4 regions of the Gracilibacillus xinjiangensis genome follow, and region 3 is predicted to be linked to each of the others. Evidence: riboswitches for the same ligand, from Rfam matches in the RefSeq annotation. Region 3 holds a riboswitch; each other region holds the start of a gene.
What was found. Region 3 has a riboswitch for S-adenosylmethionine ahead of ACFOY7_RS08335 (5-methyltetrahydropteroyltriglutamate--homocysteine S-methyltransferase). Riboswitches for the same ligand answer to the same signal wherever they lie in the genome.
Positions count from the first base shown of each region.

Region 1: another riboswitch for S-adenosylmethionine. It lies ahead of ACFOY7_RS13750 (5-methyltetrahydropteroyltriglutamate--homocysteine S-methyltransferase); the one in region 3 lies ahead of ACFOY7_RS08335 (5-methyltetrahydropteroyltriglutamate--homocysteine S-methyltransferase).
Region 2: another riboswitch for S-adenosylmethionine. It lies ahead of ACFOY7_RS06890 (PLP-dependent aspartate aminotransferase family protein); the one in region 3 lies ahead of ACFOY7_RS08335 (5-methyltetrahydropteroyltriglutamate--homocysteine S-methyltransferase).
Region 4: another riboswitch for S-adenosylmethionine. It lies ahead of ACFOY7_RS06055 (phosphoadenylyl-sulfate reductase); the one in region 3 lies ahead of ACFOY7_RS08335 (5-methyltetrahydropteroyltriglutamate--homocysteine S-methyltransferase).

Region 1 is NZ_JBHSDT010000008.1:510,196-515,589, reverse strand. It holds gene ACFOY7_RS13765 (hypothetical protein) at 1-174, opposite strand, end outside; gene ACFOY7_RS13760 (DUF4145 domain-containing protein) at 315-1,418, opposite strand; gene ACFOY7_RS13755 (RluA family pseudouridine synthase) at 1,500-2,177, opposite strand; gene ACFOY7_RS13750 (5-methyltetrahydropteroyltriglutamate--homocysteine S-methyltransferase) at 2,326-3,432, opposite strand; SAM riboswitch class I at 3,526-3,638, opposite strand; gene ACFOY7_RS13745 (GGDEF domain-containing protein) at 3,831-4,967, opposite strand; gene ACFOY7_RS13740 (magnesium transporter CorA family protein) at 5,248-5,394, shown strand, end outside.
Region 2 is NZ_JBHSDT010000004.1:570,331-575,724, reverse strand. It holds gene ACFOY7_RS06905 (ABC-F family ATP-binding cassette domain-containing protein) at 1-1,305, opposite strand, end outside; gene cls (cardiolipin synthase) at 1,338-2,780, opposite strand; gene ACFOY7_RS06895 (Hsp20/alpha crystallin family protein) at 2,848-3,315, opposite strand; SAM riboswitch class I at 3,484-3,598, shown strand; gene ACFOY7_RS06890 (PLP-dependent aspartate aminotransferase family protein) at 3,678-5,393, shown strand.
Region 3 is NZ_JBHSDT010000004.1:898,744-904,137, forward strand. It holds gene ACFOY7_RS08320 (PepSY domain-containing protein) at 1-288, opposite strand, end outside; gene ACFOY7_RS08325 (sensor histidine kinase) at 390-1,742, opposite strand; gene ACFOY7_RS08330 (response regulator transcription factor) at 1,739-2,425, opposite strand; SAM riboswitch class I at 2,546-2,642, shown strand; gene ACFOY7_RS08335 (5-methyltetrahydropteroyltriglutamate--homocysteine S-methyltransferase) at 2,751-3,854, shown strand; gene ACFOY7_RS08340 (hypothetical protein) at 4,085-5,394, opposite strand, start outside.
Region 4 is NZ_JBHSDT010000004.1:369,363-374,756, forward strand. It holds gene ACFOY7_RS06050 (assimilatory sulfite reductase (NADPH) flavoprotein subunit) at 1-1,716, opposite strand, end outside; gene ACFOY7_RS06055 (phosphoadenylyl-sulfate reductase) at 1,815-2,540, opposite strand; SAM riboswitch class I at 2,674-2,792, opposite strand; gene ACFOY7_RS06060 (sensor histidine kinase) at 3,050-4,156, shown strand; gene ACFOY7_RS06065 (response regulator) at 4,153-4,791, shown strand; gene ACFOY7_RS06070 (ABC transporter ATP-binding protein) at 4,903-5,394, shown strand, end outside.

The sequences.
Region 1 (5,394 bases), on a different contig from region 3:
TTTCTCTTTATTATGACTTCTCAATTTTTCCATTTGTTCCTCAAGATATGAAGCAAAATTCACTTGATTCATTGACAGAACACTACTCAATGGTGAATTAATTAATAAGATATAAAGCATTTTCAGTTCAGATCCTGTAAGCATAATCACACTCTTCACAAGATGTCCATCCATTTCCATCACTCCTATGTTGTCATGAAAATATTATACTTCATTTAAGAAAAAAGTATAGTACTAAAAAACATGGGGAAATAATTAATTATCCGTTTTGTCATACTACATATCACTGTAATTGACTGAAAATACGCATCCAATTATTGAAAATTTTTTAACTGGCGGAATAATTTTTCTACCGTTCCTACCCCTACTCTATCGTATTTGGCAAGGACTAAAAGTTCTTGTGGCAGCTGTCCTACTTTGTTAATATTATCTTCATGCATTTGTCTGAGGAAATTAGGGAAGCCGCTGAAATTGTCTTCCGTTAAGAGTGTAGTGGCTAAACCATCGGTCATAATTATATATTCTGAACGAAAGAATAAAAACAACTCGCCAGGGTGCTGCTGAAAAACATTTCGCCGAATCCTCTCCTCCTCAACGAATTGTTTCAGATCTGAAAAGAAGTATGCTTCATTTTCTTCTTTATACCGTTTCACAAGTTTCGACATTCCATTAATCCTGGCAGGTAACTCACTCATAACCCGTCCCTGTTGGACACCACCTAATGCAATCATAAATCGTTCTGCACTTGGGAACCTTTGAGGCAATAAAAATGCATCTCGAAGAAAGTAAGGAATCTCTATTTGCTCATTATTATACTGGATGACTCGAATCGTTGTATCACCTGGAAGAAGTACAGTTTCCGCTATAGGTACATTCTGGTGTTTTTCTAATTCCTTATCAGGATTTGTTACTTGATTAATTTGAATCGTCAAATTGTCCTCTAATTCTTTCAACCGTAAATGAATTTCCTGAATATCGTAAGTGTGCGCTTGTTCTATTGATGGATCTTTATATTCAGGGACTTCCACTGTTGCAGAGCCATATGTTTCTACATACCATTTAATCACAATGTAGAGTGATTCCCACGCAGATAATGCTTCTGAAAACCGGAAATTTCTTGTTTGATGTGCTGCATCATTACCTAGCAAGCGGATATTATGCATTGCATCACTTTGTTCTTTCAGGATAAGACCTTGATCCACTAAACAATGAATTCGATCATTTAAGCCTGTCTTTTCATATTCTGATATCTTTTCTAAATGAAAAACATGCTGGATAACTCCCTCAACAAATACTCGGGCATGTGTGAGCATTGTTCTGGGACTAGTAAATACACTGTATTCTAGTTCTCTGGCAATTTGAGCTAACTCAAAGGATATCTCCTGAAGAAAATAATAAAAATACTTTTTCTGTTTCATAATACCTAACCTCTCGATCAATCTTTTAATAGTTTATAAGACAAATAAAAGCAACTATCAAAAGATAGTTACTCTCCAATACTATATTGCTTCCCATAAATTCCAGGGATAATCATTTGGCGGGATGGAGTCACAATAGGTTTCTTCTTTTTTTACTGGGTGGTCAAATCCAATACAATGGGACCATAATGCAATTTGTTGTCCTGGTTTATTGACTTTTGCTCCATATTTCTGATCACCGAAGAGAGGGAAACCACGTGAGGCAAATTGAACTCTTATCTGGTGAGGACGACCTGTATGCAGATCAACTTTCACTAGACTAAAATTATTGGATGTTTCGAGAACTTGATAGTCCAATACCGCCTTTTTCGCTTTTGTCTCCCTTTCCGAAGCTGTCCTGACTATATTTTTTTGTCGATCTTTTACTAAATAATCCTCTAATCTGCCAGACTTCTTATAGGGCAAGCCATGAATCACCGCTAAATATTGCTTAGTGACAGAGTTTCTTCGAATCGCATCAGATAATCGGGATGCCGCTTTGGATGTTTTAGCAAATACCATGGCACCGCCAACAGGCCGATCTAATCGATGCACTAAAGCTAAATATACATTCCCCGGTTTCTGATAACGTTGTTTGATATCTTTTTTTAATATGTTTAACAGATCCTCATCTTGTGAGCGATCTGCTTGAACTGGAACGTTAACAGGTTTCTCGACAGCAAGCAGATGGTTATCCTCATGCAGAATCGGAATCTCCATAGTATCTCCAGACTCCTTTTTTTTATTGATGTCTTCGATCATACCATAAATTATACCTAGTTAAAATAGTCTCGTCCAAAATCTCTTTTGCTCTTACCAATAAAAAAGCCTTTGTCGCTTCTAATGCAACAAAGGCGTGTAAACCATTTTATCCCCAGATCTCTTTTGCTAAATCTACAATGTACTTCAATTTATTCCATTGGTCTTCTTCTGTTAATTTATTCCCATGGTGTGTAGAGGCAAAGCCGCATTGAGGACTTAAACACAGCTGATTTAATGGAACATATTTGGATGCTTCTTCTACACGAGCTTTAATCAATTCTTTATCCTCTAATTCTCCATTCTTTGAAGTAATCAGTCCAAGTACAACGTGAGCTCCGCCGTTCGGAATATGATCTAATGGTTTAAAACCGCCTGAGCGTTCATCATCATACTCCAGGAAAAAGCCGTTCACTTTTTCTTTTGCGAATAATGTCGGTGCAATTAAGTCATAACTGCCTTCAAATGCCCAGTTAGAACGATAGTTTCCACGGCAAAGGTGTGTTGTTACAATAAGGTCACCAGGTTTGTCTTCAAGTACGCCATTTACAACACGTAATGCCAAATCAATTAAGTAATCTCTTGAAAATTCTCCGTCATTAAACGGGATATCTGGTGAAGATAGTCCTGCAATATACACATCATCAAATTGAAGGTAACGAACACCCGCATCATAAAATGCTTTGATTGCATCACGATATGCCTGAATCACATCTTTTGCAAATTCTTCAATATCTGGATAAATAGAAGCATTGCGAATTCCTTCATTAAATAATTGATTCGGACTAGGGATTGTCTGTTTAGCAACCGCTCTTCCGTCAACAATTTCGTTAAATTCTTTAAAATCCTGAATAAATGGATGTTTTGGATTAAAAGAAACCTTGCCATTATTGCGGATATTATATCTCTCTGTTTCTTCTTCTCCATTAAAGATATAGCCAACTTCCGGAACATATCCTTCAATCCCGTTTAAATGCTCCAAAAAGTCGGTATGCCAGAAGCGACGGCGAAACTCTCCGTCAGTAACAAGCTCTAAACCTACTTCAATTTGTTTATCAACAATGTGTGCAATTTCTTTATTCTCCACTTCACGCAACTGTTCTGAGGAGATTTTCCCTTCTTGAAAATCTTTTCTCGCTTTCAGCAGACTCTCTGGTCTTAACAGACTTCCTACATGGTCGGCTTTAAATGGTGCTGTAATTAGTTTTGTTGTCATTGTTCATTCTCCTTTTTTTGGCATTTAACTTTTCTTAATTAGCATCAAAAAAGACCTTCTAAGAAGAAGGCCTTTCATTAGCAAAAGTCATTCTTCTTATCTTTTAGACTGTTTGACAGTCTATTGGAATTAGCACCGGGTCTATCGATATAGACTGGTTGCTGAGACATCGCAGGGCCAAATCCCTCCGCCTCTCTTGATAAGAAATTATTTAATTTTATAAAATGATACTTTCATTTCCAGGAATTATTTATATCCCGGATTAATGGATGGTGTAACTCAACCAGTAGCTAGTACTTATGAGTAACTGATTGTAAGTTTAATATATCGTTCAATAAAATGCAATACTTTTTTTCAAAGAATTCAGAATATTAAAAACCATAAACAATGATATATTACTAATGCTGGCCATTTAGTGCCTTTTCATTAAAGGATGCTAGATTTAATTGGTCACAGACAATTTGATTTTTCCCTTTATGTTTTGCCCGATATAGAAGATCATCTGCTTCATCAAAGAAATCCACCTTAGATAAGTGTTTCTCGAGGTGTTTCAAGCCAATACTAACCGTTACATTTCCATTTAATTCCTCATGAAACTGTTCAGAAATATGACAACGAATTTCTTCTAACAAACTATAGGTTGTTTCTAACTGTTTGTTTGTCAGTAATACAGCAAATTCTTCCCCCCCATACCTGGCAACAATATCATCCTCTGTTACTTTTTCGGAAATGGCAATTGCCACACGCTTTAATACAATATCCCCATTACTATGTCCATATTTATCATTTACCCTTTTAAAATTGTCAATATCAATAACAGCTAATTGCAACGGCATATCATAAACTATACTTTGTTCATATAGAAAGTCCAGATATTCATGGAATGTTTTATGATTATAAAGCCCTGTTAGTGCATCAATCTTCGTCAGCCTTTCCATCATTGTACTCTTCACCATTAATTCCCGCTCCTTCTCTGTAGTCTTATGCAGCATCTCTAGAACTTCATTTACCCTGGATAGAATGAACAGAAAAACGAAGTAGCTGCATAATAAAACAAAGATATAAGCAAAATATTCATATACAGATACAGCAGCTCGAATTGATGGCAATAAATAAATGGAAGACAAACCAATAAGATTTACAATCAAACTAAATTTAAGTTTTTTCTGATCCAAATAAATTAATATGGCAGCCATTGGCAGCAACATCAGAACCTGGAGTCCTGGTACAGAAGGGTGACTGATAATGATAGCCAGTGCAGATATCGTGCCCGTAAATGTCAAAATTCTAGCACCTTTTACCCCTTTTACCTTAATAAAGTAACTAGTTAATCCCATTGCAGCTAATTGTATAGTTGCAGGAATTAGTAATTTACTTATTGTATACTCCTTTACATAATATGGGAAGTAGTATATCGTGATAATTAAACCAATCACTTGCCCTGCAAATGACATGAATACCATTATCCAATAGATATTTAGCACTTTCACAGTCCACAATTTATTGTTAACAAGTTGGTGACTTTCATTTATCATTTGTTTCCCATCCTTTTATCTTCCGTGCATTACCCTTTTATTAATTATACACAATCCATTAGGCCTTATCACCTAATATCTTCTATAATATTGTTTTTTTACATTTTATCCTACGATTTACTTAGAATAGTATATTTCGGTAATTCTCTATTTATTGCTAACTTACTATATAATGCGGTTATATATACGACACATGGAATTTTTACTATGAGCTCTTTTAATTTTTGTTTACTCGTATGTTCTCCGTGGTATAGTCTTCTATTAGAAAGGAAGAATACTTATGATTTCTATATATCTATCGACACCCGAGGGGAAATTAAATAGAGAAGAGAATTTTGTTGAAAACAGCTGGATCCAATGTACCGCACCAAGTATGAAGGAGATAAAGACCATATCGAAATATTGTCATGTACCAGTCGAATTTTTG
Region 2 (5,394 bases), 330 kb from region 3:
CCATTGCTGGGATCTTGGAAAAAGAAACCTCTCCAGCATTTGCTCTGCTGTTATGACGTCCCCATTCACTGTATGGACAACTTCTGCTACTTCCCTGACTAAATCGATCACTTTTACCGTCTCATCTAATGGAGGATGGTCTTGAGTATAGTAGCCAATTTTAACCGTTTCACCCACTTCTATTTTTCCATTATCAGGTGTAATCTTTCCAGCCAGAATATTTAGTAAAGTTGTTTTCCCACTCCCATTCGCCCCAACAATCCCGATTCGGTCGCCAGGTTTTATTAAGAAATCGAAATCGCGGAATAAGATCTTCCCTTGATAACTTTTCGACAGACCTTCTGCCTCTATCACTTTTTTGCCTAATCGAATGGAACCAACCTGAAAATCTATTTCATCCTTATTTGTATGAAAACTAACTTCTTTTAATTGCTCTGCCCGATCAATTCTTGCCTTTTGTTTCGTTGTTCGTGCTTTTACCCCACTGCGAAGCCATGCTATTTCTTTTTTCAATAGATTCTGATGTTTTTTCTCTGCTTGTATTTCCTGTTCTTCCCTCATCGCTTTTTGTTCAAGAAATGTTTGGTAGTTCCCATTGTATGTATAGAGATTCCCATTACTAAGTTCAAAAATCCGATTCGTTACACGATTCAGAAAATAGCGGTCATGGGTTACAAGCAATATCGCCCCTTTATATTGTGGTACATATTCTTCTAACCATTCAATCGTATCATTATCTAAATGGTTTGTCGGCTCATCTAAAATCAATAAATCAGCTGGTTGAATTAAAGCCTTTGCAATGGCCACCCTTTTTTTCTGACCGCCAGAAAGCTCTTCCACCTTCTGATTCATATTCGTTATCCCTAATTTAGTCAGTACCGTTTTTGCAACAGTCATAGCATCCCATGCATCCAGATGATCCATCTCTGCTTGCATTTGAAGTAACTTTTGCTGCAAGTGCGTATTCTCCGGTTCCCGCTCTAATTCTAATACAGCCCGCTCATAATTTCGTAGTGTCACAATTGTTTTTGCCTCACCATAATAAATCTGGTCAAGGACAGATAATCCGCTATCTAATTTCGGTTCCTGATCTAAGTATTCCATTCGATAATCATTTGGGTGGTCCATCCCGCCAGATTCAGCTGTGTCTAATTTTGCTAATACTTTCAGTAATGTAGATTTCCCTGTTCCATTTACACCAATCAACCCGATCCGGTCATTCTCACTTACGGAGAAAGTGATACTGTCAAAAAGCACTTTTTCCCCATATGTTTTTGTTAATCCTTCTACTTTCAAGCCTCGCAATGCGGTCAACTCCTTCTTTCAGACATTCCTGATTATAAAATAGGCGATATCAACCGTGATACCGATTCTTTAAATCGAATCCATAACGGCCTTTTTTGATATAGCGCATAAGTTAGTTGTGTTACATTTTCCATATCTTTCTCAAATTCATCCACAAGCATTTCTGCCAATGTCTCATTATATATAAAAGCATTCACCTCAAAGTTCAGACGGAAACTTCTTACATCAATATTTGCCGTTCCGACAGATGCAATGGCTCCATCTACTATAATCATCTTAGCATGTAAGAATCCCTTCTGATAAATATAAACCGTTGCCCCTGCTTTCAGTAATTCACCAATATAAGAGTATGTTGCCCAATAGACAAACGGGTGATCAGGCTTGTTCGGTATCATAATTCTAACATCAACACCGGACAAACATGCTATCTTTAATGCATCTAGCAGACTCTCATCTGGAATAAAATACGGTGTTTGGATAAAAATATATTTCTTTGCAGACATAATCATTTTCATATAGCCATGCTTAATTTGCTCCCACTCCGAATCAGGACCGCTTGAAACAATTTGCATACCAATTTTACCTGCAGGCTTTGTTGCATAATAACGCTTATGGTAATCAATGTCATTGCGAGAAGCCTGATTCCAATCAAGAATAAAACGTGTTTGCATATGGTTGACTGCACTGCCAACAACCCTTAAGTGGGTATCCCGCCAATAACCAAATCGTTTATCAACACCTAAATATTCATCACCAATATTAAAACCACCGATATAGCCGATTTCTCCATCAATGATCGCCAATTTACGGTGATTCCGATGATTAATTTTCAGATTAACTTTTGGAATTAATGGGGGAAAGAATCCTTCCACCTCTGCCCCTGCTTGACGCATTTTCCGTATTAATTTCCGGCTTAACTTCCTTGATCCCATATCATCATACAGAAACCTTACTTCCACACCCTCTTGCGCTTTTCTCATCAGCACATCCGCTAACCGCTGTCCCAAATGATCTGATCTCACAATATAGTAAACTAAGTGAATATGATCTTTTGCTTTCTCAATATCTTCTATTAGTGCATTAAACTTCCGATTCCCATCAGTAAACACTTTTACATCATTATCTTGTGAGAAGATGGCATCATTGTTCCGTAAATGTAAGTAAAACAAATCCTCATATGCATGCATTCTTTCATCATTTACTTGAAACTGTTTTGATTCAATCTCTCTCAATTGGTGTTGTACAGCTGTTTTTACACCTAATTTACTCTTTGTATCCCATGTAAAGATCGTCTTATTACTAAGCTTTCGACCGAAAATTAAGTATAGAATAAATCCAAAAATAGGAATGAATGTTAAAACCATAATCCATGCCCATGTTGATGTTGCATTTTTTCTCTCTAAAAAGATGATCGCTAAAGATAATATAATATTAAAAATTAAAAGAAAACTTATTACTAATTGATAAACACCCATCTGATGCCCCCCTTTCCTTGTCTTAATATAGCATACTTTTCCCTAATACGAGCGAATCAACACTTCGTTAATCAATGGACAAGTATTTTTCGTCTGGACTATTCTTTGGACCTTTGATTTGTAATACGCCATTAGTAAACGTTACTTTGACTTTATCCTTATCAATCATGTATGGTAATGTAATCGTTCGTTCCTTATACTGTTCTTTTCTCTCTTTTCTGTAATAGTGATACGTTTGATCATAATGCTCGGTTTCTTCCTTATGCGAAATATTTATCAATAGTTGACTTCCATGAACAGCTAACTGAATCTGTTCTTTCTTAACACCAGGCAAATCAACACGGACCAGCCATTCTTTTTCTGTTTCTAAAATATCTGCCGGAATTCTCTCAGGGCCTCTTGCTCTTTCAAAAAACTGGTCAATTGTCCCCATAATATTTCGTGTTGGTTTATCGTAGATAAATGCATCCAGCTTTCTAATTAGTTCATCTCCCCAAACCGGGAGTCGTTCTGATCTTTTTTCTTTATTATCCATTTTTATCACCTTTCTTTTTTTATTTTTATACTAGTCTATGCACCTGTAAAGAGAGTGTAATAGGTATTTGCCTAAAAAAATTAATGGAGCTGATTGCAAAAATTGATCATTATGATTGACGCTTACATTCTTTTCACTTATAATATGATTAATAATTTCATTAATAGACTCTTATTGAGAGAGGCAGAGGGACTAGGCCCGTTGAAGCCCGGCAACCGTCAGTTTGGAGCATCCAAGTTGAAAAGGTGCTAATTCCTACAGGTGCAAACCTGAAAGATAAGAGGAGGATATAAGTTAACACAAACCTCTTCTTACCTGGATAAGAAGAGGTTTTTTTATTACATATTAATTGGAGGGGTATTATGACACATTCATTCGATTTTACAGGCAATGAAACATCATTGCTTCATGGCGGCCAACAAGTAGATCCTGCCACTAATTCACGTGCTGTCCCTATTTACCAGACAACATCTTATGTATTTAATGACACAGAACATGCACAGAACTTATTTGCTCTAGCAGAACCTGGCAATATTTATTCGCGAATTATGAATCCTACAGTTGATGCATTCGAACAGCGTGTGGCATTACTGGAAGATGGTGTTGCTGCTGTTGCCACATCCTCTGGAATGGCGGCAATTACTCTAGCCATTCTGAATCTAGCAAATACAGGTGATGAAATTCTTGCTGACAGTAATTTATATGGAGGAACGTTCAATTTATTTAACAAAACGTTACCAAAGTATGGAATTGATGTGAAATTTATCGATGGATCGAATCCAGAGAATTTCCGCACTGCGATCACACCTAAAACAAAAGCAATATTCGGAGAAATTATTACTAATCCAAGCTTAAATATTTTCGATATTGAAGCTGTTGCTGATATCGCACATGAAAATGGTATCCCGCTTATTATTGATAATACTTTTGCTACCCCATATCTATGTAAACCAATTGCATGGGGTGCAGATATCGTTGTCCATTCCGCAACAAAGTGGATTGGAGGTCATGGAACAACCATAGGTGGCATAGTAGTTGATAGTGGCAAGTTTAATTGGAACAGCGACAAGTTTCCAGGTTTTGTTGAACCTGACGAAACATACCATGGCATTCGTTTCGGTATTGATATTGGACCGCCTGCCTTCGCCATTAAATTGCGTGTGCAGTTATTACGTGATATTGGTGCATGTCTAAGCCCGCAGAATGCTTTTTATTTCTTACAAGGGCTAGAAACATTGCATTTGCGTATCGAACGTCATAGCGAAAATACAAAAGCGGTAGCAGAATATTTAAATGATCATCCACAAGTTGAATGGGTAAATTATCCAGGTTTAGAAAATCACCCTTCACATGAATTAGCGAAAAAGTATTTACGCAATCATTTTGGTTCCATCATTACTTTCGGAATCAAGGGTGGCAGAGAAGCTGGACGTGGTATTATTAATAACATCCAGTTATGGTCACATGTTGCAAATGTTGGTGATGCGAAGTCATTAATTATCCACCCCGCCTCAACAACTCATCAACAATTATCCGCAGAACAGTTAAAGTCATCTGGTGTGACAGAAGAACTTGTCCGCTTATCTGTCGGGATTGAAACAGCTGATGATATTATTAAAGACTTAGATCAAGCAATTGCTAAAGCAACAAATAGTGAACCGACAATTAAAATAGATGCTGAAAAAGCGATTGTATGGGCGTTATCTTCACCATATGCCAGAGAGAATGCCGGAATCCGCCAAAAAAATATTGCAGTAGTAGGCTATAGTGAGGAGGCTGCAAATACTGTTGCTAATTTACAAAAGCTAGGTTTTCAAATTACACCTGTCAGTGAACAGGAAAGCACCCTTTATGGTGTTCCAGCAGTTAGTAACCCTTCCGATGCAGAAGGAGACATTGATATAGTATTAGTAGTAGAATCTAATAATCCGAATCTAGTTTCGGGCAAAGCTAAAATCGTGTGGTTTAGAGAAGAAGCTGATAGCACAATTAAAGCAAATGCGGAAGCAAAAGGACAAATTATTGTAGAAAACCGTTGTCCTTACCAAGAGGCTGACCGCTTACGCCGTGGAGAGTAAT
Region 3 (5,394 bases):
TACGATGACCTTTTCCTCTAATTTTAAAATTTCCCCAGTTTCAGCATGCAGTTCAAGTTCATAGTGTGATTCTGTTCCTTTTATCTCCACTTCATAGACTCTGCGATTATCATTTTCTTCTAATTCAATTTCAACGATTTCACCTGAAAATTGACTCTTTACTTTATCCTCAGCCTCTTGTTCAGATAAATAAGCACTTGCTTTATTTGGTGAAAACTGCAGAATTGCTAAAATTCCTCCGACAACAAGTAAACTTGTTAATACAATAAAAAATGTTTTATTTTTCATGAAAAGTACTCCTTTCTATTCGATACTTTTATTGTAGACTTCGATAATGAGTACCTCATGAGAGAAAAATGAGAAATGGATGAGAAATCCTCTCATCTTTCTTATTTTGGGATATGGATGGAGAAAGTAGAGCCTTTTTTAAGTTGACTGTCTATCGTAATATAACCGCCATGTGCATCGATTATGGCTTTGCAAATCGCCAAGCCTAAGCCACTCCCGCCAGCTTTTCTGCTTCTTGCTTTATCTACTCGATAAAAACGATCGAAAACTAGTTTTTGATCGTTTTCACTTAAACCATCACCAAAGTCATGAACAGAAATAAGCACATGCTCCTCTTTATCTACTAAATAGATGTTAATTTCTTTATCACTATATTTACAGGCATTATCAACTAATATATAGATTGCCTGGTATAGTTTTTGCTTGTCTGCACTAACCATTCGAGACAAAGGGGATTCCTCATATAAGTGGATATCACGATTGTATGCAATAGATAATGAGCGAACCACTTCACGAATCAAATCAGTAATATTAACTGGTGCAAAGCGGACATTCTCGATCGTTTCATTCTTTGCCAACATGAGCATTTGCTCTGTTATATGCTTCATTCTACCAGCTTCTGAAAGAATGGCATCAACAGCTTCATCAAATATTTCTGTTCTTTCTTTACCTCGTCTCTGTAGTAACTCTGTATAGCTGGTTATCACAGATAGTGGTGTTTTTAACTCATGAGACGCATCTGAAACAAATCGGGCTTGTTTAGCCATATTCTCGTCAATTCGATCAATCATTTGATTATATGCTAGTTGCATTTCAGCAATCTCATCTTTCCCATTTGCTGTTATCGATATTTTTTCCCATTTTCCATTCTTTGGATTACTGTTGATCTCCCTTGTTAGCCTCTTTATCGGTTTAGTAACATAGTGAGCGATCATGATGCCTGCTAAAATAGCTGGTATGATCATAAATAATGAAGTGATCAATAAAACAACTTGGAGTCTGTTGAGTGCATCTTTCATGGAATATAAAGCTTCACTTACTTGAAGAGTAACAATGGATCCATCATTCCAAATAACAGGGATGGCTACCTGTACATATGGTATATCATCTGATGAATGGTTTAGTGTTGTCATCTCTTTGTCGGTATATTGAACTGGCCAATTATGGTAGCTTGCGTCTTTGGCATAGTTATGGATCGGATGGTTTGTTTCATCAATAATACGAATCATTCCATTAGCAGGTAAGAATGCCTTTAATAGGCGCGAACTGTCTACATTGATTTCATCTTGCTGAGCAATAGCCTCCATAATGGATAGCGCATCTTCCTTCACACGAGCTATCTCGTTCTCACTAACTCTGCTTTCATATAAAAAATAGACAACACTGTTGACGAACACAACAACAATTACCATTCCTATACTTAAAAATAACTGTACTTTTGTCCCCAGTTTCATATCTTTATGTCCTTTATAGTATAACCAACACCGCGAATCGTCTGGATGGTAGACTTATTAAATGGTTTGTCGATTTTATTTCGGACATAACGAATATATACATCTACTACATTTGTATCACCAGCATAGTTATATCCCCAAACTTTATCGAGCAGTTGCTCTCTTTGGAAGACTTGGTTTTTATTTTTAAGTAAAAATGTTAGTAAATCATATTCCCTTGGTGTCAGTTCAATTGACTGTGTGCCTCTTTTTACACTTCTCGATTTCAAATCAATCAGAAGATCATCAAATAGCAGCATGTCTGTTTCCTGTTGTTGATTAGTATTTGTTCTTAAATGTACTCTAATTCTAGCCAGCAGTTCTTCGATTTGGAACGGCTTTGTTACATAATCATTTGCACCAAGATCTAAACCTGATACTTTATCATGCACTTCGTCTCTTGCTGTTAATAGAATAATAGGTGTATCTTTATTTATTTTGCGAAATCTTCTTAACACTTCGAGACCACTCATTCCTGGTAACATAATATCTAATAATACCAATTGGTAAGTATTTGAATGCAATAACTGAAAAGCATGTTGTCCATCTAAAGCTGTTTCTGTTTCATATCCCTCATAACTTAATTCCAATTCCAATACTCTTGCAAGTTTCTCTTCATCTTCAACAATCAATATGGACGACATCCTGATTCACCACCTTCTTTTCAATAATATAGCACAGACATGATAAAAAAGTGATAAAACGAATAATATTGTTGACATTTTCCAATTGCTAGATTACCATAGTTAATAATTACATATCTATTCTTATCCAGAGAGGTGGAGGGACTGGCCCTTTGAAGCCTCAGCAACAGACATATTGTACTGTGCTAATTCCAGTAGCGTTTGCTGAAGATAAGAAGAGCAGTGAAACGGCATTCAACCTCTTCTTATTTGTAAGAAGAGGTTTTTTCTCATTTTCTCATGTTATCATAAGAATAGATAAATACATATTGAGAGTAGGATAATTATGACAACAATTACAAATGTAGCACCATTTCGAGCAGACCATGTAGGAAGTTTATTAAGACCTGAAAGATTAAAGCAAGCACAAGCTGATTTTAAAGCAGGAAAAATAACAGAGGATCAGTTAAATGAGATTCAAATAGAAGAGGTAAAAAGAATTGTAGACAAGCAAATTGAAGCTGGTTTAGAGCTTGTTACTGATGGAGAGTTTAGAAGGCTGTGGTGGCATACTGATTTTATGGAAAACTTGAATGGTTACGAGGGGTATGTACCAGACCATGGGTATCAATTTGCTGACTTAGAAACAGAACCATATAATGTTAGAAACATTGGGAAGATTTCTTTTAATCCAGATCATCCTTTTATTCAACACTTTAAAGATTTCAAGGAGATTGTTGGCAACAGGGCTGTAGCTAAGCAAACAATACCTAGTCCAAACCAATTCTTTTATCCTAATTTAAGAAACCATGATTTCTATCCCGATATGGAAGAATTCACTAAAGATATCATTCAAGCATACAAGGATGCTGTGAAAGCATTTTATGATGCAGGTTGCCGTTATTTACAATTTGATGATGTATATATTGCTGGACTTTCTTCACCAGACATGAGTTTTGAAGGAGATATCTATAATCGGGAACAATATATCGATCTGGCACTAAGGGTGGTAAATGGTGTCCTGGAAGACAAGCCGGAAGATTTAATTGTTACAACACATTTATGTCGCGGGAACTATCAATCATCATGGGCATTTAAGGGCAGTTATGAGTTAATTGCACCAACTTTATTTGCAAAAGAAAAGGTAAATGGTTTCTTCTTAGAGTATGATGATGAAAGATCAGGCGGATTCGAACCACTGGCTGAAATTCCAAAAGGTGGAGCGAGAGTGGTTGTGGGTGCTGTGACTTCTAAAACAGGTGAACTGGAAGATAAGGAAGCAATAAAAGCAAAAATTAAAGAAGCGTCCGAATATATTCCTCTTGATCAACTTTGCTTAAGTCCACAATGTGGCTTTGCATCAACACATCATGGAAATATCCTGACAGAAGAAGAGCAATGGAAGAAATTAAAATTTATTGTTGATGTATCAAAAGAGATTTGGGGATAAAATAATAGAAGACTATCGCTCAACAGAGTGATAGTCTTTTCATTTTCTGGAAATGCATGTTCACTGTTCCATCAAGTACGTATGCTTACTCTTCATTACTGTTCATCAATGTATTCATTACTGCACTCATTTCTTCTAAATAAAAATGAAAAGAAGGGAAAAACAATGATGAGAAAATGGTGATTAGAGTAAGTATATCGCTAAGGAAACCCTCCGCTTTTAAAGTTACATTAAACAGTTACTAGTTCTCCTGTATTGGATTTTTCCACTTTTTCTATGGAGAACAAAAGTTCAGACAGCTTTTCGTAATCTTGGTTATCCATAGCAGTACTTAGAGAATCCAGAAATTCTCCCCATTGTTTTGTTTCTTCGAAAATTTGCGCAGCCATACACGTAGTATTAGCTGAAATCAAGCGTTGTGCCCAGCTGTATAACGGATGTGAAGTATCATGAGGTAATGCATCAATATGAGCCAACTTTTGAATAGTCTCTGCTAGTTCAGCTACTTCATTGTTCTTTAATTGGGTAAAGAGTAATTGACGTTTCTTGTTGTCATTAGGTGTAATGCTCTTTTCAAAATACAAACGGTCTAATCTACTTAATAAAATAGCAGCTTTTCCTTTCGTATCTTTGGTTGCTTTCTCTCTGATATCAATAATTTTAGATATGTTCTCTTCTTTAAAAGGCCCATGGAATCCTGTATTTGAGTCCATGTAACGAAGAATTTGAGCGCCGCCCAATCCGATACCATCCGTACCTGTATAGATGACTTGAGGTAAGTGCTTGAACCTGAATCCAGCAGAAAAATAAGTAAGTAAACCTTCTTCATGTGCTTTATGAACCATTGTAAGTGCTTCGGAGAAGGTAAGTTGCTCAATTACACACTTACTTGGATACGTATTAGCTGTTCCATCCCAAGTAACTTTATCAAATCCGCCTTCTTTAACTATTTCAATGCCTAACATTCCAATTTCAAAGCGATCTGTAATTAGCTTCGGTTTGCCGTTATTTTCTTTTATAGTTTTCTCACGGTCATCTAAAATAGGCGTGTTTATGTTGAAAGCTGCCGCTAATGCTTGGGTATGTGGATCTCTTCGAACATTACCCGCCATGTATTTCATGAATCGTATTGCCTCAGTTGCTGTCATCCTCTCAATTGCTAATTTGCATTCGGTTAAACCATCCATAAAAATAGCTGAACATGCTGCAGACCATGTATGTACAGTTTTTACAGCAGAAGGTTTAAAATCACTTTCAAATAATGGTCTCCCGACATATGATGAGGATGGTGCATCACCACCAACATTCAACTTAACTCTCCCAATAATGTTGAAATTGGGTATGCGGTACGGCTCAACTAATTCACGGTCTTGATCACTACCTCTTTCCAGGTGTTCAATGTGAACAATCACCCCTTTTAAATTATCGTTGGACTTTAAGGTTCCATACAAATGTCCTAATCCTGGATCAGTAATGGAAGCATAAGTTTGAACATCACGGAAGCCTGAATTTCCCCAAGGAATAATAGGACCATTATAAC
Region 4 (5,394 bases), 530 kb from region 3:
TTCAGCGACAATCTGAATGAGAGTTTGATGAACATCCTTCGCCATTCTCTTCTCATCGCCACAAACGAATAGATGTGCTCCGCGTTCCAACCAAGCGAATACATCTTTTGCGTTTTCTAACAGACGGTTTTGGACATAAACTTTTTCCGCTGTGTCTCTAGAGAAAGCTACATCCATCTTAGATAAATAGCCTTTCTTTAGCCAATTTTGCCAATCGACTTGGTATAGAAAGTCAGAACGGAAATGCTGATCACCAAAGAATAACCATGTGTCACCTTTTAAGTCGAGTTCTTCACGTTCCTCAATATATCCTCTGAATGGAGCAACCCCTGTTCCTGGTCCAATCATAATAACAGGTGTGGACTCATCAAATGGGAATTTAAAGTTTGGATTGCGGTGAACATATACTTCTACAACATCACCAGGTTTAATTCTTTCAGCAAATTCACCGGAACAAACTCCCGTGCGATCTCTTCCGCAGCTATTGTAACGAACTGTTGCGATAGTTAAATGAACTTCATCAGGGTTTGCCTTGTAACTGCTTGAAATGGAATATTGGCGTGCCGGTATCTTCCGCAGCCAATGCATCATCGTTGTTGGATCAAGTTCTGCTGGCGGATAATCTTGAATTAAATCAAGTAAATCCCTGCCATCGATGTATTGCTTAATTTGCTCATTGTCAGCAATTAATTTTAGTAAATCATCATTTTTGAAATAACTTACAGCCTTATCAAGCAAGCCTTTTGTCAATCTGGTAATTTCAAAAATGGATGTTAATGCTTCGTGAATGGAGCGAATTTCTCCTTGTTTATTGATCGGAACTGTTTGCTCTGGATTCCAGTCTAGTTGTTTAATAACTTGCTTTACTAAGTCCGGGTCATTTTTTGGATAGATTGCTAGACAATCCCCCGGTTCATAACTGAAGTTTGAACCATCCAGAGATAATTCAATATGTCTCGTTTCCTTATTCGAACCTTTTCCACTTAAATTAATATTTTCCAGAACTTCAGCAGAGAAAGGGTTGCTTTTTGAGTAAATGGGTTGTTCAGCTGGTGTAGGTGCTGCAATGTCAACGGTCTGTTGATTACCCTGGTCTTCTTCTAACTTTGCTAACACTCCGTTCATCCACTCTTCTGCCAACTCATCGTAATCTACATCACAATCTACTCTGTTGTAAATTCGTGTTGCTCCTAATTCTTCTAAGCGGTTATCAAAGTCTTTACCTGTTTGACAAAAATGCTCATAAGACTCATCGCCTAATGCCAGAACAGAGAAGCGGACGTTCTCTAATTTAGGAGCTTTACGCCCAAGTAAAAATTCATGGAACTGAATGGCATTATCTGGCGGATCTCCTTCACCATGCGTAGCTGTGATGATAAATAAATCTTCTACCTCTTTAATTTTCTTTGGCTTAAAATCATCCATGCTTGATACAGATACTTTTAGATTTTTTGCTTTTAATTTATCTGTTAGGCTTTCCGCAAGTGCTTGGCTGTTCCCGGTTTCGGAACCATATAGAATGGTTATCGTCCTTGTTGGTGCTGATGTCGCTTGTGCCTGTGGTTGCCCGGGAGCTGCCGGAGCTTCTGTTGCTTGAGAAGCAGCTAAATAGCCTGCAAGCCAATTTTTTTGTGCATTGGTTAGTGTTGGTAACAGCTGATTTAAGATTTCTGTTTGCCTTTCGTCAAAAGGACTATTGACAACTTGTAATGTCAAAAAACTCACCCCTAAGTAGATTTTTGGATAAAGGATCCATTTACATAATTAAACCTATTGATTTACTTTGATATTGTCATAAAAATAAGCACCATAACTTACGTGGTGTGTAATCCGCATTCTGTTTTATTGAAATTTGTCCATCTTCCTGATCGTTCATCCCCGCCTTGCTCTACTGGTTTTGTACATGGGATACAACCGATACTAGGATAATTTTGATCGTGCAAAGGATTATATGGTAAATTATTCGACCGGATATAGTCCCATACATCATCATGAGTCCAATAAATTAGCGGACAAACTTTCACAGATTTAAACCGATTGTCTTTATTAAAAAATTCTGTGTTTGCACGACTAGGCGATTGTTCGCGTCTTAAGCCTGAAATCCATGCTGTCGCACCATTCAACACTTCTTCTAATGGTTTTATTTTCCTTATATAGCAACATTGATCAGGATTTCGTTTCCATAAAGCCGAACCATGCTGCTCTGACTGCTCTTCTAACGTCAATTCAGGTCGTTTCATCTCAATTTGTAATTGTGGATACTTTTCTTTCACTTGATCAATTAAATCATATGTTTCCTGAAAGTGAAGGTCTGTATCAAGGAAAACTAACTTCGCATCAGGTTTTACTTTAGAAATTAAATCAATCAAAACCATACTTTCTGCACCAAAGCTGCAAGCATACACTAAGGAATCTCCATAAGACCCGTAAGCGTAGTCAATAATATCTTGAGCACCTTTTGTCTGATCCTCTGCGTCTGGTGTAAATCCATTCCAGTGACTCTCTCGATAATGTTCATACGTAATTAACTGCTCTGTCATGTATAAACATCCTCCTTTTGTTTTGATACAATCCTATTGGAAGAACGTGATTTGCCTCATACTTGATGGCAATTTACCTTATAATAAAAAACCTCTTATCTGGTTTGATAAGAAGTTTGATTGACATCACTACTTCTTATCTTCCGGGTACTCGTAGTATATGCTGTCCCGCAGGATTTGGCACAGTGTTCTAAGTTCGAACCTGTTGCCGAGGATTCACCGGGCCTGCCCCTCCACCTCTCTGGATAAGAATTGCTTTCTATGAACATTTAATGTAATACTATAACTATTTTTTGGCAATGTCAATAGAGATTTATGAAAAAGTGTACGAAGAATATAGATTGAGAGTATTTTACTATATAGTAATATTGCCAAACGTTAAGTAGGTTAATAATGTCATTCTGTTCATTTAACGTCTTACAAGTGCTTTGCACGATAATATTTCCGAAGCTCGAATCTTCTGAATTATGGTATATTATTGAGAAAGGGGGGGGCATATGCGGGGGTCAATGTGGCTTTGGTTATTATTATGGCTGTTGGCATGGACAGGTGGATTAATTGTCGAGATGGATGCTGAGTCTCATTCGGCATACCTTTTTGGAATGGCAGCCATTTTTTTCTCATTATTCTTCTTTCGTTCTATCATAAAAAAGGGAAATTACATCATTTGGTTCGGTTTATGCATTGTACTAACTGTTACATTTCTTATCCCATTGAATGGGGTAGTGAATCCATTTGTTTGGATGATGTTTATTTTTTTAATTGTCCATATTACTTATCTTTTCAGAGGAAAAACGATGTATAGCTTGTTAATCATCGTGATAGGATCCATTTATTTAATACATATGGAGTTTTTTTCACCTATAATTCTCCTCATGCTTTTTTTAGTATCTATATCTACAATTTTATTCGCTTATTATTTTCAAAAAAACGTAAAAGATGTAACAGACTTAGAAGAACGTTATCAGGCGCTATTGCATACGTATCGCAAGGTAAAACGTGATTCGATATCGAATGATGAGCATGTCAGGCAACAAGAGCGTATTTATATAGGAAGAGAAATTCATGATCGTGTTGGTCATACATTAACGAATTTATTAATGCAAATTGAAATATTAAGGCTGCAGGATAATCGTGAGGAGTGGAGCCAGCTAAAAAGTTTAGCACAAGAAAGTTTATCCGAAACGAGAAAAGCAGTGAAAGCATTAAAGGAAGATAAGATTACAGGGATTGCAGCAATTATTCAATTAATTCGTAAACTCGAGGCAGAGCAGTACATATCAATATCATTTTCGATGCGGCAAAATGCTCTGTCTATTTCATTGAGTCCAGAACAGGCTAGCGTTGTTTATCGTGCCATTCAGGAATCACTAACTAATGTTATGAGACACAGTTCTGGAAAAGAGGCGACAATCATTCTGGAAGCGCCTGGTGCCACCCATTTCCGGTTTGAAGTGATTAATCCATTACAAAATGAAATAGACATAAAAGAAGGATTTGGTTTAAAGGCGATGAGGGAACGACTGATTCAAATTGGCGGTCAATTAGAGGTTCAATCATACAGTAACCAATTTGTTATTCGTGGCATGTTTCCAATAAAGGGGGGTCCTAAGTGATAAAGATATTATTAGCCGAAGACCAAGCAATTGTTAGACAGGGAATTAAAATGATGTTGGAAACTGATCCAACCATCCATGTAACAGGTGAAGCAAAAAATGGCCAGGAAGCATTAAAATTACGTGAGCAGAATTATTATGATATGGCGATATTAGATATAAGAATGCCAGAGATGGATGGATTGCAAGCGGCAAAAGAGTTGCTAAGACGCTTTCCGGAAATGAAGGTACTGATGCTGACAACATTTAATGATGAAGAATATGCTGTTCAGGCGTTGAAAATAGGTGTTCATGGATACCTGCTGAAGGATGCAGAAGCAAGCCAGCTTATCCATGCAATCAAAAATTGTTTAGCTGGTGGATTACAATTACCAGGTGAGGTAGCGAAGAAAGTCGTCCCGCATTTGCTGGAAAAAAGGGCGCCTGTTAATGAAGGTCATCCTGTTTCATTAACGAAAAGAGAAACAGATATATTATGTTTGCTTGGAGAAGGGAAGAGTAATAAAGAAATTGCAGAGGCATTGGCTTTATCTGTAGGTACGGTAAAAAATCATATTAGTCAACTTCTTGATAAGCTTGAATTAAGGGACCGTACACAAATTGCTATCTATGCGATACGGAATGGTTATGTATAAAATGACTTAAGTCACAGTTTGGATGAAAAGTAATGACTGAGGGCAGTGTTCGCACTGTCCTTTTTCAATTAAACTAAGAATATATTAATGAACTAAAGGAAGGTGAACCCTTTGCTAGAAACAGAGGCATTGCGCAAAGTATATAAAAAGCAAGTAGCGGTGGATGATGTCAGTTTATATTTAAAACAAGGAGAATCTGTTGGGTTACTGGGACCAAATGGTGCAGGGAAATCGACATTCATCTCGATGATCGCCACTTTAATGAAGCCAACATCGGGGATTGTAACATGGAATGGGCAAGATGTAATTAAAAATCCAAACATTATCCGTCCGACGTTAGGGGTTGTGCCTCAAGAGATTGCTTTGTATAAGGAATTATCTGCATATGAGAATGTAAAATTTTTCGGCAAGATTTATCGGTTAAAAGGAAAGCAATTAGAACAGCGAATTCAAGAAGTCTTAAAACTGGTTGGACTAGAAGATCGGCAAAAGGAACTTGTAAAAAATTATTCCGGCGGGATGCAAAGACGAATCAATATTGCTGTAGCCCTGTTGCATAACCCGGACATCATCATTATGGATGAGCCGACAGTGGGGATTGAT